3 regions of the Paenibacillus sp. FSL K6-1122 genome follow, and region 2 is predicted to be linked to each of the others. Evidence: riboswitches for the same ligand, from Rfam matches in the RefSeq annotation. Region 2 holds a riboswitch; each other region holds the start of a gene.

The links. Region 2 has a riboswitch for S-adenosylmethionine ahead of NSQ20_RS26360 (methionine ABC transporter ATP-binding protein). Riboswitches for the same ligand answer to the same signal wherever they lie in the genome.
Region 1: it holds a riboswitch for S-adenosylmethionine, as region 2 does, so the genes downstream of both, metA (homoserine O-succinyltransferase) here and NSQ20_RS26360 (methionine ABC transporter ATP-binding protein) in region 2, are expected to answer to the same signal.
Region 3: it holds a riboswitch for S-adenosylmethionine, as region 2 does, so the genes downstream of both, mmuP (S-methylmethionine permease) here and NSQ20_RS26360 (methionine ABC transporter ATP-binding protein) in region 2, are expected to answer to the same signal.

What each region holds. Positions count from the first base shown of each region.
Region 1 covers NZ_CP150272.1:2,048,918-2,053,206, reverse strand. The annotation lists gene NSQ20_RS09260 (aminotransferase class I/II-fold pyridoxal phosphate-dependent enzyme) at 1-391, opposite strand, end outside; gene NSQ20_RS09255 (PLP-dependent transferase) at 388-1,575, opposite strand; gene metA (homoserine O-succinyltransferase) at 1,600-2,517, opposite strand; SAM riboswitch class I at 2,754-2,877, opposite strand; gene corA (magnesium/cobalt transporter CorA) at 3,329-4,264, shown strand.
Region 2 covers NZ_CP150272.1:5,883,678-5,887,966, forward strand. The annotation lists gene NSQ20_RS26350 (MetQ/NlpA family ABC transporter substrate-binding protein) at 1-736, opposite strand, end outside; gene NSQ20_RS26355 (methionine ABC transporter permease) at 812-1,471, opposite strand; gene NSQ20_RS26360 (methionine ABC transporter ATP-binding protein) at 1,472-2,506, opposite strand; SAM riboswitch class I at 2,633-2,774, opposite strand; gene NSQ20_RS26365 (Cthe_2314 family HEPN domain-containing protein) at 2,904-3,620, opposite strand; gene NSQ20_RS26370 (heme A synthase) at 3,784-4,289, opposite strand, start outside.
Region 3 covers NZ_CP150272.1:6,201,063-6,205,351, reverse strand. The annotation lists gene NSQ20_RS27795 (spore germination protein) at 1-529, shown strand, start outside; gene NSQ20_RS27790 (Ger(x)C family spore germination protein) at 526-1,728, shown strand; SAM riboswitch class I at 1,799-1,900, shown strand; gene mmuP (S-methylmethionine permease) at 1,993-3,405, shown strand; gene mmuM (homocysteine S-methyltransferase) at 3,383-4,289, shown strand, end outside.

The DNA.
Region 1 (4,289 bases), 3.3 Mb from region 2:
CTACAAAGGTTGTCTCGATCTGCATACGGCTTAATATGGAAGTAAGCAAACGATACGTACCTCCATATACGTCTTCCGTAACAATCATGTGATCCCCTGCGGAGAACATCATGAACACGCTGGATATCGCGGCCATTCCCGATGAATAGGCGAATCCTCGTGCACCGCCCTCCAGCAGTGTGATGTAATCTTCCAAAGCCTGACGTGTCGGATTACCCGAACGACTGTAATCATGTTGAGGCGGATTGAAGATATCAAAATGATGGAATGTTGATGCTTGGTAGATCGGTACACTGGACGCTCCAGTCGTTTTGTCAATCTCATCTCCAAAATGGAGCAATTTGGTATCAAATTTTAACTCGGATTTGGGCTTGTTGTTGGACTCACTCATGAGTGCACGCCTCCTTCCACTTCCTGTTGTGCAACTGTCAGAGCATTGCCGAGATCTGCAATCAGATCTTCGGCATGTTCAATGCCTACGGAGAACCGGAGCAGACGGTCATCCACACCTACGGCTTCACGAATTTCAAGCGGAATATCCGCATGAGTCTGTACTGCTGGATAAGTCATGAGTGATTCAACTCCGCCGAGACTTTCGGCAAAAGCAATGAGTTGGATATGACGTAGCAACGGTTCAACATAACGTGCATCCTTCACTTTGAAAGAGAAGATACCTGTGTTACCCGTGGATTGTTTGTTCTGTATCCCATACCCCGGATGATCGGATAGACCTGGATGATACACTTCAACCACCGCTGGGTGCTCAAGCAAGTATTTGGCAATAGTAATTGCATTGTGCTCATGACGCTCCATGCGAAGAGCCAGCGTTTTCATACCTTTCATCAGCTGATAGGAGTCACTTGGAGATAATACCGCTCCAATGGAATTATGCAGGAACGCCATCTCAGCAGATAACGCCTCACCTTTGGTAATAATTAGTCCGGCGAGCACATCATTATGTCCGCCCAGATATTTGGTAGCGCTATGAATGATGATATCGGCACCCAGTTCAATCGGACGTTGGAAAAATGGAGTCAGCAACGTGTTGTCAACAATGGTCAACAGGTTGTAACTTTTCGCCCAGGAAGCGACAGCTTCCACATCTGTGATCATCATCAGTGGATTGGTTGGTGTCTCAATAAATACAGCTTTGGTATTCGGCTGACGAACCTTCTCCAGTGCTGCCAGGTCATTCGTGTCCACATAACTTGCAGTTACGCCGAAACGGGACAGAATACGTTCCAGCAGACGATAGGTTCCACCATACAGATCCAGCGATACAATCAGATGATCCCCTTGACCAAACATGGCAAAGATCGTTTGCAGCGCGGCCATTCCCGAGCTACAGGCAAACCCTGCATCACCGGACTCCAGCGCTGCGGCGGCTTCTTCCAATACTTTACGGGTTGGATTAGTCGTACGAATATAATCAAACCCCGTGCTTTGTCCAAGCTTCGGGTGGCGAAACGCAGTGGATTGATAGATCGGAAAGTTAATGGCGCCTGTTACCGGTTCATTAATGGACCCAATTTGTGCTAAGCGGCTTTCGATTTTCAACTTGTTGTTGTCTTCCATTGCTGCATCCTCCTGTAATCTCGATTAGATTTGCGGGCCAATATCGTAAGGTGTTTCTTGATACACATAGTAATTGAGCCAGTTAGAGAATAATAAGTTGGCATGAGCGCGCCAAGTAGCTGGTGGCACACGGGAAGGGTCGTCATTCGGATAATAATGCCTAGGCAATGCGATATCCAAACCTTTGGCTGCATCCCGGTCATACTCCCACTTTAATGAGAACGGGTCATACTCGGCATGTCCTGTGGCAAAAATCTGTTTGCCGTCTTTGGTAGCAACCAGGAAGATCCCCGCTTCCTCAGATTCAGCCAAAATCTCTAAATTCTCATTCTTTTCAATATCTTCGCGTCTCACTTCCGTATGACGGGAATGTGGAACGTTGAATACTTCATCGAATCCACGCAACAACGGAACATGTGGTTTATTGATGGTATGTGGGAAAACGCCAAAACACTTTTCATCAAGTGCAACCTTGGGTACGTCAAAATGATGGTATAAACCTGCCTGAGAAGCCCAACATATGTGGAGGGTTGAAGTCACATTGGTTTTGGTCCATTCGAAGATCTCCTGGATTTCATTCCAATAGTTCACGTCTTCGAAATCCATCTGTTCCACCGGGGCACCCGTAATGATCATTCCATCGAAACGACGGTGCTCAATCTCATCAAAGGTTTTATAGAACAGATCCAAATACTCTTGAGACGTATTCTTCGACGTATGGGATTTGGGATGTACAAGAACGACATCCACCTGAATAGGCGTGTTTCCCACCAGACGAAGCAATTGTGTTTCGGTCGTTTCCTTTGTGGGCATCAGGTTTAATATAGCGATACGGAGTGGACGAATATCCTGCTGATATGCAGAAGTTTCATCCATGACGAAGATATTCTCTCCTTCAAGTACTTCTTTTGCTGGTAGCGTATCGGGTATTTTGATTGGCATAGTAAGTCTAACTCCTCCTTGTGCATAGATAGATGCAGCCACCCTTGGCTTGATGTCTTCACATCAATACAGTTATAGACTGCCTTGAGCTTGTAAAAACATTGAATTGCTCTTTCATCCAACGTTACAAACAACCTCAAGTTCCTTAGCGAAAATCACTGCTGAGAAGTCGGGGCATATGACAAAGACCTTCCTCGGATTTCGAGAAAGGTCATATGTAAAATAGATATGCGCCTCTCTCATCTCTCAGTTACAACAGTGCCACCTGACACTTAGTCGCTGCAAGAATTAGCACCGTGCGGTATACCGCCGGTTGCCGGGTTTCATCGGGCCAGTCCCTCCACCTACTCTTGATAAGATTTCGCTGTATTAGATTGTAATTAAATATGGTTCACCGTCTACTTTATTACATTAATGCCCTCACGTCAAGTTGCAGTTCGATGTCTGCTTCCCAGATCGGAACCGTTCATCATCCGTTGTCATACACTGCCTCAGGGCGCGAAATAGACACATTTTTGCGCTTGAAAGCACCTTGTACCAGCGGTATACTAAACAAGGTGTTATAAACCCTTATGTGAGAGGTGACATATTAAATGGATGGCGACCCGAGGCCTGACTGGCAGCCGAATTCCGACAAACTGCATAGAGAACTGACATCAGCATGCCGGCAGCGGGACGTGACTTCCGTTTGATTATATAGTGAACGCAGCCCTGATCTCCAGGCTCCGCTGCCGACCGGCTGATTTGTTCTTTTTGCGCCCATAATGATAATATCCGCCAAGTTGGCGGGTGCAGAAGGAGTAGATTAACGATGAAAATCCGGTTGGTAAACAACGGTGTATTTATTCCGGTGGACGACATTCAGCAGGCGCTGACTCCACCAGCGGAAGGATTTTACTGGATTGATGCAGACGTAGACGATTTGGCGGTACTTCAGCCGCTGTTCTTGATGCATGATCTGGCTGTAGAAGACTGTCTTAGTGACGAAGAACAACGTCCGAAGATTGAAATTTATGAGAACCATTATTTTATTGTGATTAATAGCATCCGTTTTGATGATGAAGAGATATTTCTACGTGCGGTCAACTTATTCCTTGGCAGACATTTCATTATTAGTGTTACCAAGCACAAGATCAGCGAATTGCGCACACTGAAACCGATCCTGTGGGAACAGGAAATCAGTACACCGGATCGTCTGCTGTATTTGCTGGTTGACTTGATTGTTGATAATTATTTCACCGTAGGTGACCGAATTGAAGCACGAATCGAGAAGCTTGAGGAAGACATTCTGATGCACACCAAAAAGTCACATTTGAGTGAAATTATCGGGCTGCGCAGTGAGATTCTGTGGCTGAAGAAAGTGCTCGGACCTCAGAAAGAGGTCATTAATACACTCAACAAAAAAGATCTGCGTCTCATCGATGATCAACTGCAAAAGTATTTCAGTGACATCTATGAGAATGCCGTAAAAATATCTGAAACCTTTGAGACATATCGCGACCTGATGGGCAACTTGCGAGAAGCCTACCAATCCAGTATTGCGAACCGGGCGAATGAGATCATGCGTGTATTTACCGCCATCACCACGGTCTTCATGCCGCTGACGGTCATTACCGGTATATACGGCATGAACTTTACGAATATGCCAGAGCTTAACTGGAAATACAGTTATTTTGTTGTGATTGGCCTGATGGTTACACTGGGCCTGAGCATGTTCTTCATTTTCCGCAAGAAAGACTGGGTATGAACTCGTATGAAATAACAAAGACGAA
Region 2 (4,289 bases):
CCTTGTTGTCCTCACGGGAAACGAGGATGTTCGCGTATGGGTTACCTTGCAGATCTTCGATCAGCAAAGCATCATTCGCCGGATTCAGGTTCGCTTCGAGCGCATAGTTAGCGTTGATGAATACCAGATCCGCTTCATCCAGTTGACGAGGCATCATGGCTGCATCCAGCTCAATGATATCCAGGTTCTTCGGATTGGCTGTGATGTCTTGAATCGTAGATGAGATATTTGTGTTGTCTTTCAGCGTGATAATGCCTTCCTTCGCAAGTAACAACAGTGCACGTCCACCATTGGATGGGTCATTTGGAATTGCTACTTTTGCGCCGTCTGCCAACTCATCCAAAGACTTAATCTTTTTGGAGTATCCACCAAAAGGTTCAACATGAACAGGTGTTACAGAAACGAGGTTGAATCCACGTTCTTTATTCTCTGTATCCAGATAAGGTTGGTGTTGGAAGAAGTTTGCATCCAATTTTTTGTCAGCAAGCTGCTGATTGGGTTGTACATAGTCGTTGAATGTAACGACTTGCAGACGAATACCTTGTGCTTCCAGTTCAGGCTTGATGCTTTCCAGAATCTCTGCATGTGGTGTAGGTGAAGCTCCAACTTTCAATTCAACCGTGCGTGGTGCACCTGCTGAATTGTCTGCGCCGCTATCGGCGTCCTTGTTGTTTCCGCAAGCTGCGAGAACCGCAATCAACATAAGACTAAGTAGAGCAAAAGACCATTTTTTCATGTGTAAAACCCCTTCTCTAATCATTTTTGTCATGTGGTGTCCGCATTATTGCATAACCATCATGTTATCTATGTGTTATTTCCTGGTGAAAAATGTAACCAAGCGATCTCCAGCCATCTGGAGAATTTGCACTAAGATGACCATAAATACAACGGAAATGATCATAATTTCATTCTGATAACGATAATACCCATAGTTGATTGCCAGCGTTCCTAGACCTCCACCGCCAACCATGCCCGCCATCGCCGTATAGGAGACAAGCGTAACAATGGTGATCGTTATACCCGCAAGCAGTCCAGGCAGTGCCTCAGGCAGTAACACCCGTCTTACAATCTGTCCGGTCGATGCACCCATCGACTGTGCCGCTTCAATGACACCCCGATCAACTTCTCGCAACGTCGTCTCCACCAAACGAGCAAAATAAGGAGCTGCTGAAATAACTAAAGGTGGTATAACACCTAACACACCTGTAGCAGTACCGACGAGTGAACGAGTGAACGGTATAAGAGCAACAATCAATATGATAAATGGGACTGAGCGCAAAATATTCACAATCAAGGACAATATAATGTACACCGTCCGTGACTTGATCGAAGCAGAACGGGCTGTCATGAACAGCAGCACTCCGAGCGGTAAACCAAAAATTACGGTGAACAAGCCTGATACACCCAAAATTTGCAGTGTCTCAATGGAGGCTTTACCAACCTCTTCCCAGCGAACTGTTGAAAAATCCATCTAACGAAGCACCTCCACATCAAGTCCCTCAGCGGTTAATTCTGATATCGTCCGATCAATCGCATTTGAATCACCCTCGAACCGAACGGTCAGCTGCCCATAAGGAACCTGTTTGATCGTAGAGATTGTTCCCTGCAGGATGGCAAAATCCACTCCTGTCTTACGTACCGTTCTGGACAAAATCGCTTCATATGTTTTGTTACCCAGAAAGGATATCTTCACAAGTTTGGAAGCAGCACCTGCCTGCAATTCAACGCCTGCATTTGCCAGAGCGGTCTCTTCCAGAGCAAGTCCAGCTTCATGGTCACGCATCATGAAGTCCCGCGTGATCGCATGCTGTGGCTTCAGGAACACGTCTGTTACAGGTCCTTGTTCCACAATGCCACCTTGATGAATGACAGCCACCTTGTCACAGATGTTCTGAATGACATGCATTTCATGTGTGATCAGCACAATCGTTAGGTTGTACTTTTCATTAATGTCGAGTAATAACTTCAGGATTGAATTTGTCGTCTGCGGATCAAGTGCCGAAGTAGCCTCATCACAGAGAAGTACATTTGGATCACTTGCAAGTGCTCTCGCAATCCCTACACGTTGTTTCTGGCCACCCGATAATTGAGCCGGATATTTGCTGCTGTGGTGCTCCAGACCAACCAGTGCAAGCATTTCCTTCACTTTGCGATCAATGGCTTCCTTGGGTGTATTCACAAGCTTTAGTGGAAAAGCTACATTGTCATATACCGTTGCCGAAGATAACAGATTAAAGTGTTGAAAAATCATTCCGATCTTGCGTCTCTGTTGCTGCAATTCGGTTTTGCTCAGTTCAGTCAGGTTAATTCCGTCAACCCATACCTCACCCTCCGTAGGCCGTTCCAGCAAATTAATACAGCGAATCAATGTGCTTTTGCCCGCTCCGGAATGGCCAATCACTCCGTAGATTTCGCCCTTTTGGATGCTCAAATTCAACTCGGATAACGCTGTTGTAGATTTTGTTCCTTTGCCGTACGTTTTCGTTAAACCTTTTAATTCAATCAATCGCACTTGCCCCTTTCCAACCACCTACATGTATCTTTACCCGATCTAAAGGAAAACTCCCCTTAAAGTACAAAAAAAGAGCCCTTTGCAGATACAAAGAGGGCTCTTCACGTGAAAGAATATACCTTCTCATCTGCCAAAATCGTGTCTTGCACCATTTTGTAGGAATTAGCACCTAACATCTATAACGAATGATACATGTATCATGTCATTACAAATCGGTTGCCGGGCTTCATCGGGCCTGTCCCTCCGCCGCTCTCGATAAGAAATATGTTGTTGTAGGATTTTATAAGTTCATGTAGTTTATGCTTTATAATGTGAACGTAACTTCCAAAAAATCAGTTATATCCGTGTAACATTCGATTGAAACTCAGTATATTCCAAGTATTCCGATTTGTCAAAGGGAATTATTTCTTTTCCATATTTTATTGATATAACTATAAGAGGCTGTTAACGTTTCACAGACCATATCGACACCCTGACGCATTTCCTGCACATGCTGATTCAGATCCTCCAATTTCACTTTACCTTGCAAGGTCTGGTGTAACTGCCACAGGTCATCGTGCATTTCTGAGTTCATGTAGTGAATTTCCATATTACGTCGTTTGCGCAGCTTGCTCATCGGCTCACGATAAGAGTCCTTGATCTGTATTAATTGCAACGCAAGATCATGATGTTCCCTCGCATAGTCGAACTGCCTTAACATTGTGAAATAAGAAAAATGCGCTTTGGTATTTGAAGTATTCAACTGGAATATTTCATTTAATACCGTGCCGACTTTATCCAGAATGGCAAAGCAGCGGATAAAGCCATCTTTGTAGAAATACACATACCGTGCATACTCGGCTTTTTCAGTCGGCGTCATATCATCCGTTGATCCTGCAACGACCTTTTTACGAAAATGAGCAGCAGCGAAACAGCTTTGCTCCAGTTCATCCAGTGAGGAGATGAGTCCCTGAGTCCACACATACAGTTTCCGATAGTCATGCGTGGGATCATGGTCCACATGCATTTGTCGTTGAAATAGCTCAAGCGTATGCGCCATTGCGTCCATCGCTGCCTTCAATTTACCTTCGTTTATACGTGGCTTTTCCCCCAACAACGTTCGCAGCATATCTAACCTCCTCTTTTCCAAATCAACAAGAATTCATCACCGTAAACGAAACATCATTCATTCCGTGTAATTGCTGCTTGCCATAGGTTGCCCTGATCCCTCTGACATCAAACAAAGTCCACCTGTCCAATGATGTACATCACTGGATGGTGGACTTTCATATTTAAAAACGATTAGCCGGGCGATGTAGCTTGTACACCAGGAAACTCATATACGTTAAGACTCCGAACAATATGGCGATATCCAGCATATGAGCAAGAGCTACGAACATGTATACTTCCGGACGGTTCATTGTCACCATCATGAAAATACCAATTACTACTTGCATCAGAATAAGAACAACGGATACCACGCCAAGGGTACGCATTTCCTTGTTGTCCGGATGATTACGGTAAGCGAAGTGACCCAGAATCGCGATAACAATCACGAGCGACGCAGCTGCTGCACGGTGAGCAAAAGCAACCGCTACCCCACCCGAAAGCTCAGGAATAATCTGACCGTTACAAAGCGGAAATCCAGAACATCCGCCGGCAGAATCCGTGTGACTCACAAATGCACCTGTGTATACCACGAGATATGTGTAAATGGTGGAGAACCAGACCAGATTCCTGAATTTTTTGCTAACCCGAGGGTATTTATTCAGGCGCTCCAATCCGCCATCTTTGGCCT
Region 3 (4,289 bases), 320 kb from region 2:
TTCACTATTATCTTATACGGGCTATGAGGTGATGTTAATCATGACTGCCTATATGAAAAATCCGAAGAAGAGCAATAAAGCGATGACCTGGGGGATACTCATATCCACTATTATCTACTTGATCACGGTGGTGATGGTTATAGGCAGTTTATCGCTCGATGGCATCAAAACTCGAACCTGGCCAACGCTGGATTTGGTAAGAAGCTTCGAAATCCAGGGTCTGATATTCGAGCGTTTTGAATCCTTATTGCTGGTCATCTGGATTATGCAAATCTTTTCGACTACAGCAATTACACATTACTGCGCTTCGGTGGGTATTCGTGATTTGTTTCGTTCCAAAAAAATCAAAGGCATCATGTACGGCCTGCTGCCGTTCATTTATCTGACAGCAATGATACCCAAAACAGTGGATGATACCTTCGTACTAGGAGATATGCTAGGCAATGTGTCCGTATTTTTGTTTGGCATTTTACCTCTGGTACTACTGTTGTTAAGTCTGATTCGCAAAAAAGGAGGCAAGCATGCATGATTACATTCCGCATGTTGTTACGCTTAGCCACTGTATTATGCATTCTCTTAACGATATCCGGATGTTGGAGCAGTCGAGAGATAGAGGATCTAAGTGTCTACGTTGGTCTCGGGATCGATATCGGCAAAGAGACGGAATTTGAGGAGAACATCGCCAATCAGGGAGGAGGGTATTCCAAGCAGAACAATGTGACAGCCACGGTACAGATTGCTCCGGGTAATTCCAGCAGTCAGAAGAGCCAACAATCCGGTTCGCCTGCTTCTGGTAAAACGTCCTATTCCAATGAACAGCTTACCGGAGATTCCTTGCTGCAAATCTTTCGTCAGTTTGCACTGAGACGAGATCATCCGCTCATCGGACATCATCTGAAGGTTATCGTTGTGTCCAAGGATATCGCCAAAAAGTATGGTCTGGACCAGCTGCTGGATTTTGTACTTCGGGATAACGATATTCGTCCTAACTGTCTGGTGTTGATTAGCCATCATCGCGCTGTTGATGTTCTGACTTCAGATGATCCTTCCCGGATTCCAGCATTTTATCTTACAGGTATTACCGGTAATTCATACTTGTCCAATAAAATCCTGGACCCCGTTCTACTCTCCAAATTAGATGCACAAATGCAATCCGGTTCCAGCTTTTTGCTCCAGAATGTACTGAACTTCAATGGAGAGGACAAGTTCTCCGGTGCCAGTATCTTTGATGGGAAAACAACAAAATTCATCGGGGAACTCAGCCAAACGGATCTAGAAGGGCTATCTTGGCTCAGACCTAAAGAAAAAGGAGGTATCTTGAAGACATACAATAAAGAGGGGTTCACTGTTGTATATGAAATGAAGAAGAAAAAAACAACAATAATTCCAAAAGTGGTTGGCGATGATATTTCATTCCATGTGAAAACTGAATCCGAAGGCTGGTTGATGGAGGATTGGCGTGCTCCCGAGGAAGAGGAAAAAGGTGCGTATCTCAGTGAATTGGAAAAAGAATTTGCTGAACTTGCCAAACAACAGATTCGACAGTTGTTATACAAACTGCAGCATACCTATAAAGTAGATGTTGCGGATTTTCGGGATAGCTTGCGTATTAAAGAACCTAAAACATGGAAAAAAGTCAAAGACGATTGGGATAAAATTTTTAGCACCGTGCCGATCACCTATGAGGTAAAGACCACCATCACGAATCCGGGGTCTTCCACCGAATAGCGAGGTGTGCCATATATTATTTAATTGTTGACACATTCATGATAGATCGCTATATTAGTAAAAAATCATTTTCTTATCCAGAGAGGTGGAGGGACTGGCCCTTAGAAACCTCAGCAACAGATCTGAAGGATACTGTGCTAATTCCAGCGGGTGAAAGCCTGATAGATAGGAGCGTTTGTTTTTATTTGTCAGTAACGGCGCACTCTTTAGGCAGAGTGGGTCTTTTTTGTTTTTTCTGGATGAAGAAGTAGGGGAGCAGCAGGTATGGAGAACAACAACGACAAAGGGCATTTTCAGCGGAAAATGCAGGCACGGCATGTGGTCATGCTCTCTCTCGGAGGAGTCATTGGAACGGGATTATTCCTCAGCTCAGGTTACACCATTCAGCAGGCGGGACCACTGGGAACCATTCTGTCCTATCTGATCGGAGCCATCGTTGTATATCTGGTGATGCTCTGTCTTGGTGAACTGTCTGTTCATATGCCAGAGACGGGAGCATTTCATAGTTATGCAGCCAAATATATCGGACCGGCAACAGGTTACACGGTGGCTTGGTTATACTGGTTAACCTGGACTGTTGCGCTTGGCTCCGAATTCACAGCCGCCGGATTGCTTATGCAGCGCTGGTTCCCATCGGTAAACGTATGGATATGGAGCGCGGTTTTTGCACTGATGATCTTTCTGTTTAACGCTCTAACGGTGAAATTTTTTGCGGAATCCGAGTTCTGGTTCTCATCTGTAAAAGTAGTGACTATCGTAATCTTCATTATTATCGGTGGCGCAGCCATGTTTGGGTTCATTCCCATGGCGGATTCTGGACCGGCTCCATTTCTATCGAATATTACCGCATCCGGGTGGTTCCCTCATGGGGCTACAGCGATATTGATGACCATGCTTGCTGTAAACTTTGCCTTCTCAGGCACCGAGTTAATCGGCATTGCCGCCGGTGAGACGGAGAACCCGGAAAAGACGATACCAAAGGCTATTCATACAACGCTGTGGCGTTTGGTTATTTTCTTCATCGGAACGATTATTATCTTGTCGGCCTTGCTGCCCATGTCGGATGCCAGTGTACTGGAAAGTCCGTTTGTAGCGGTAATGGAGCGGGTGGGTGTACCCTATGCAGCAGACATTATGAACTTTGTTATTCTGACGGCGATTCTCTCTGCTGCCAATTCAGGCCTGTATGCATCTTCACGTATGCTCTGGTCTCTGGCTGACAAAAGAACGATCTCTCCGTGGTTTGCCAAATTGACCAAAAGCGGAGTACCGCTGAATGCACTTCTGATTAGTATGGTGGGTGGTGCGCTGGCCTTGCTGTCCAGCATCATTGCGCCAGGTACGGTGTATATTACGCTGGTTTCCATTTCAGGTCTGGCTGTCGTTGCGGTATGGATGAGCATCAGCGCTTCCCAATACATGTTCCGCAGACAATATATCCGGGAAGGACATGCGGTCAAAGATCTGGTCTACCGCACACCACTGTATCCGGTGGTACCAATTGTTTCATTTATATTATGCCTGGCTTCATGCATAGGTATTGCCTTTGACCCGACACAGCGAATTGCGCTGTATTGTGGGGTTCCGTTTATCGCAGTATGTTACGCTGCTTATTATCTGACAGAACGTGTGAATAAGAAAAGAGGACAAGTACATGACGCAAGAACAACAGACTAACCCCATGGAACAGATCCTTCGTGAACATCCGGTCATGATTCTGGATGGAGCGTTGGCTACGGAACTCGAACAGCATGGATGTGATCTCGATGATCCACTATGGTCTGCTCGTGTGTTGCTTGAGAATCCGGATGTTATTGTTCAGGTCCATGCAGATTATTTTCGAGCAGGAGCCGACTGTGCGATTACATCCAGTTATCAGGCGACGGTGGATGGTTTCCGCAAGAGAGGGATCGATGAACAGTCAGCACTGGAGCTGATCCGGAAGACGGTGGAACTGGCTGTACAGGCGAGAGATGACGTATGGGCAGAAGTGCAGAGCGGTGTAGTAGGGAGAGAAAGCTCGACAGGTCAGCTTGTAAAAGCTCCTTCAGTACGTTCCGAGAACGTGGAGAACGAGGAGAACGAGGAGAACATAACAGATCGTACAGGGGATCGCGAAGCAGACAGTCTTCGTCCACGTCCAATTATTGCCGGTTCCGTTGGTCCGTACGGCGCCTATCTGGCGGATGGTTCAGAGTATGTGGGACATTACGACGTGTCGGATGAGACGCTTGCCGCATTTCACCGTCCACGTATGGCGGCGCTGATTGAAGCGGGTGCTGATATTCTGGCGTTTGAGACGATTCCTTCCTTGCAGGAAGCACAGGTGCTGGTTGATGTACTGAAGGAGTTTCCTCATGCGTATGCCTGGTTATCATTTTCTTTAAAAGACGGGACAAGCATCAGCGAGGGCACACCGCTTGAGGTATGTGCACAGACGTTTGGCTCCGAGCCGCAGGTTGCGGCAATTGGCCTGAACTGCGCTCCCATGGAAGTGGTGACGGAAGCCGTAAGTATTCTTAGCCGTGCCAGCGACAAACCTGTTATTGTGTATCCGAACT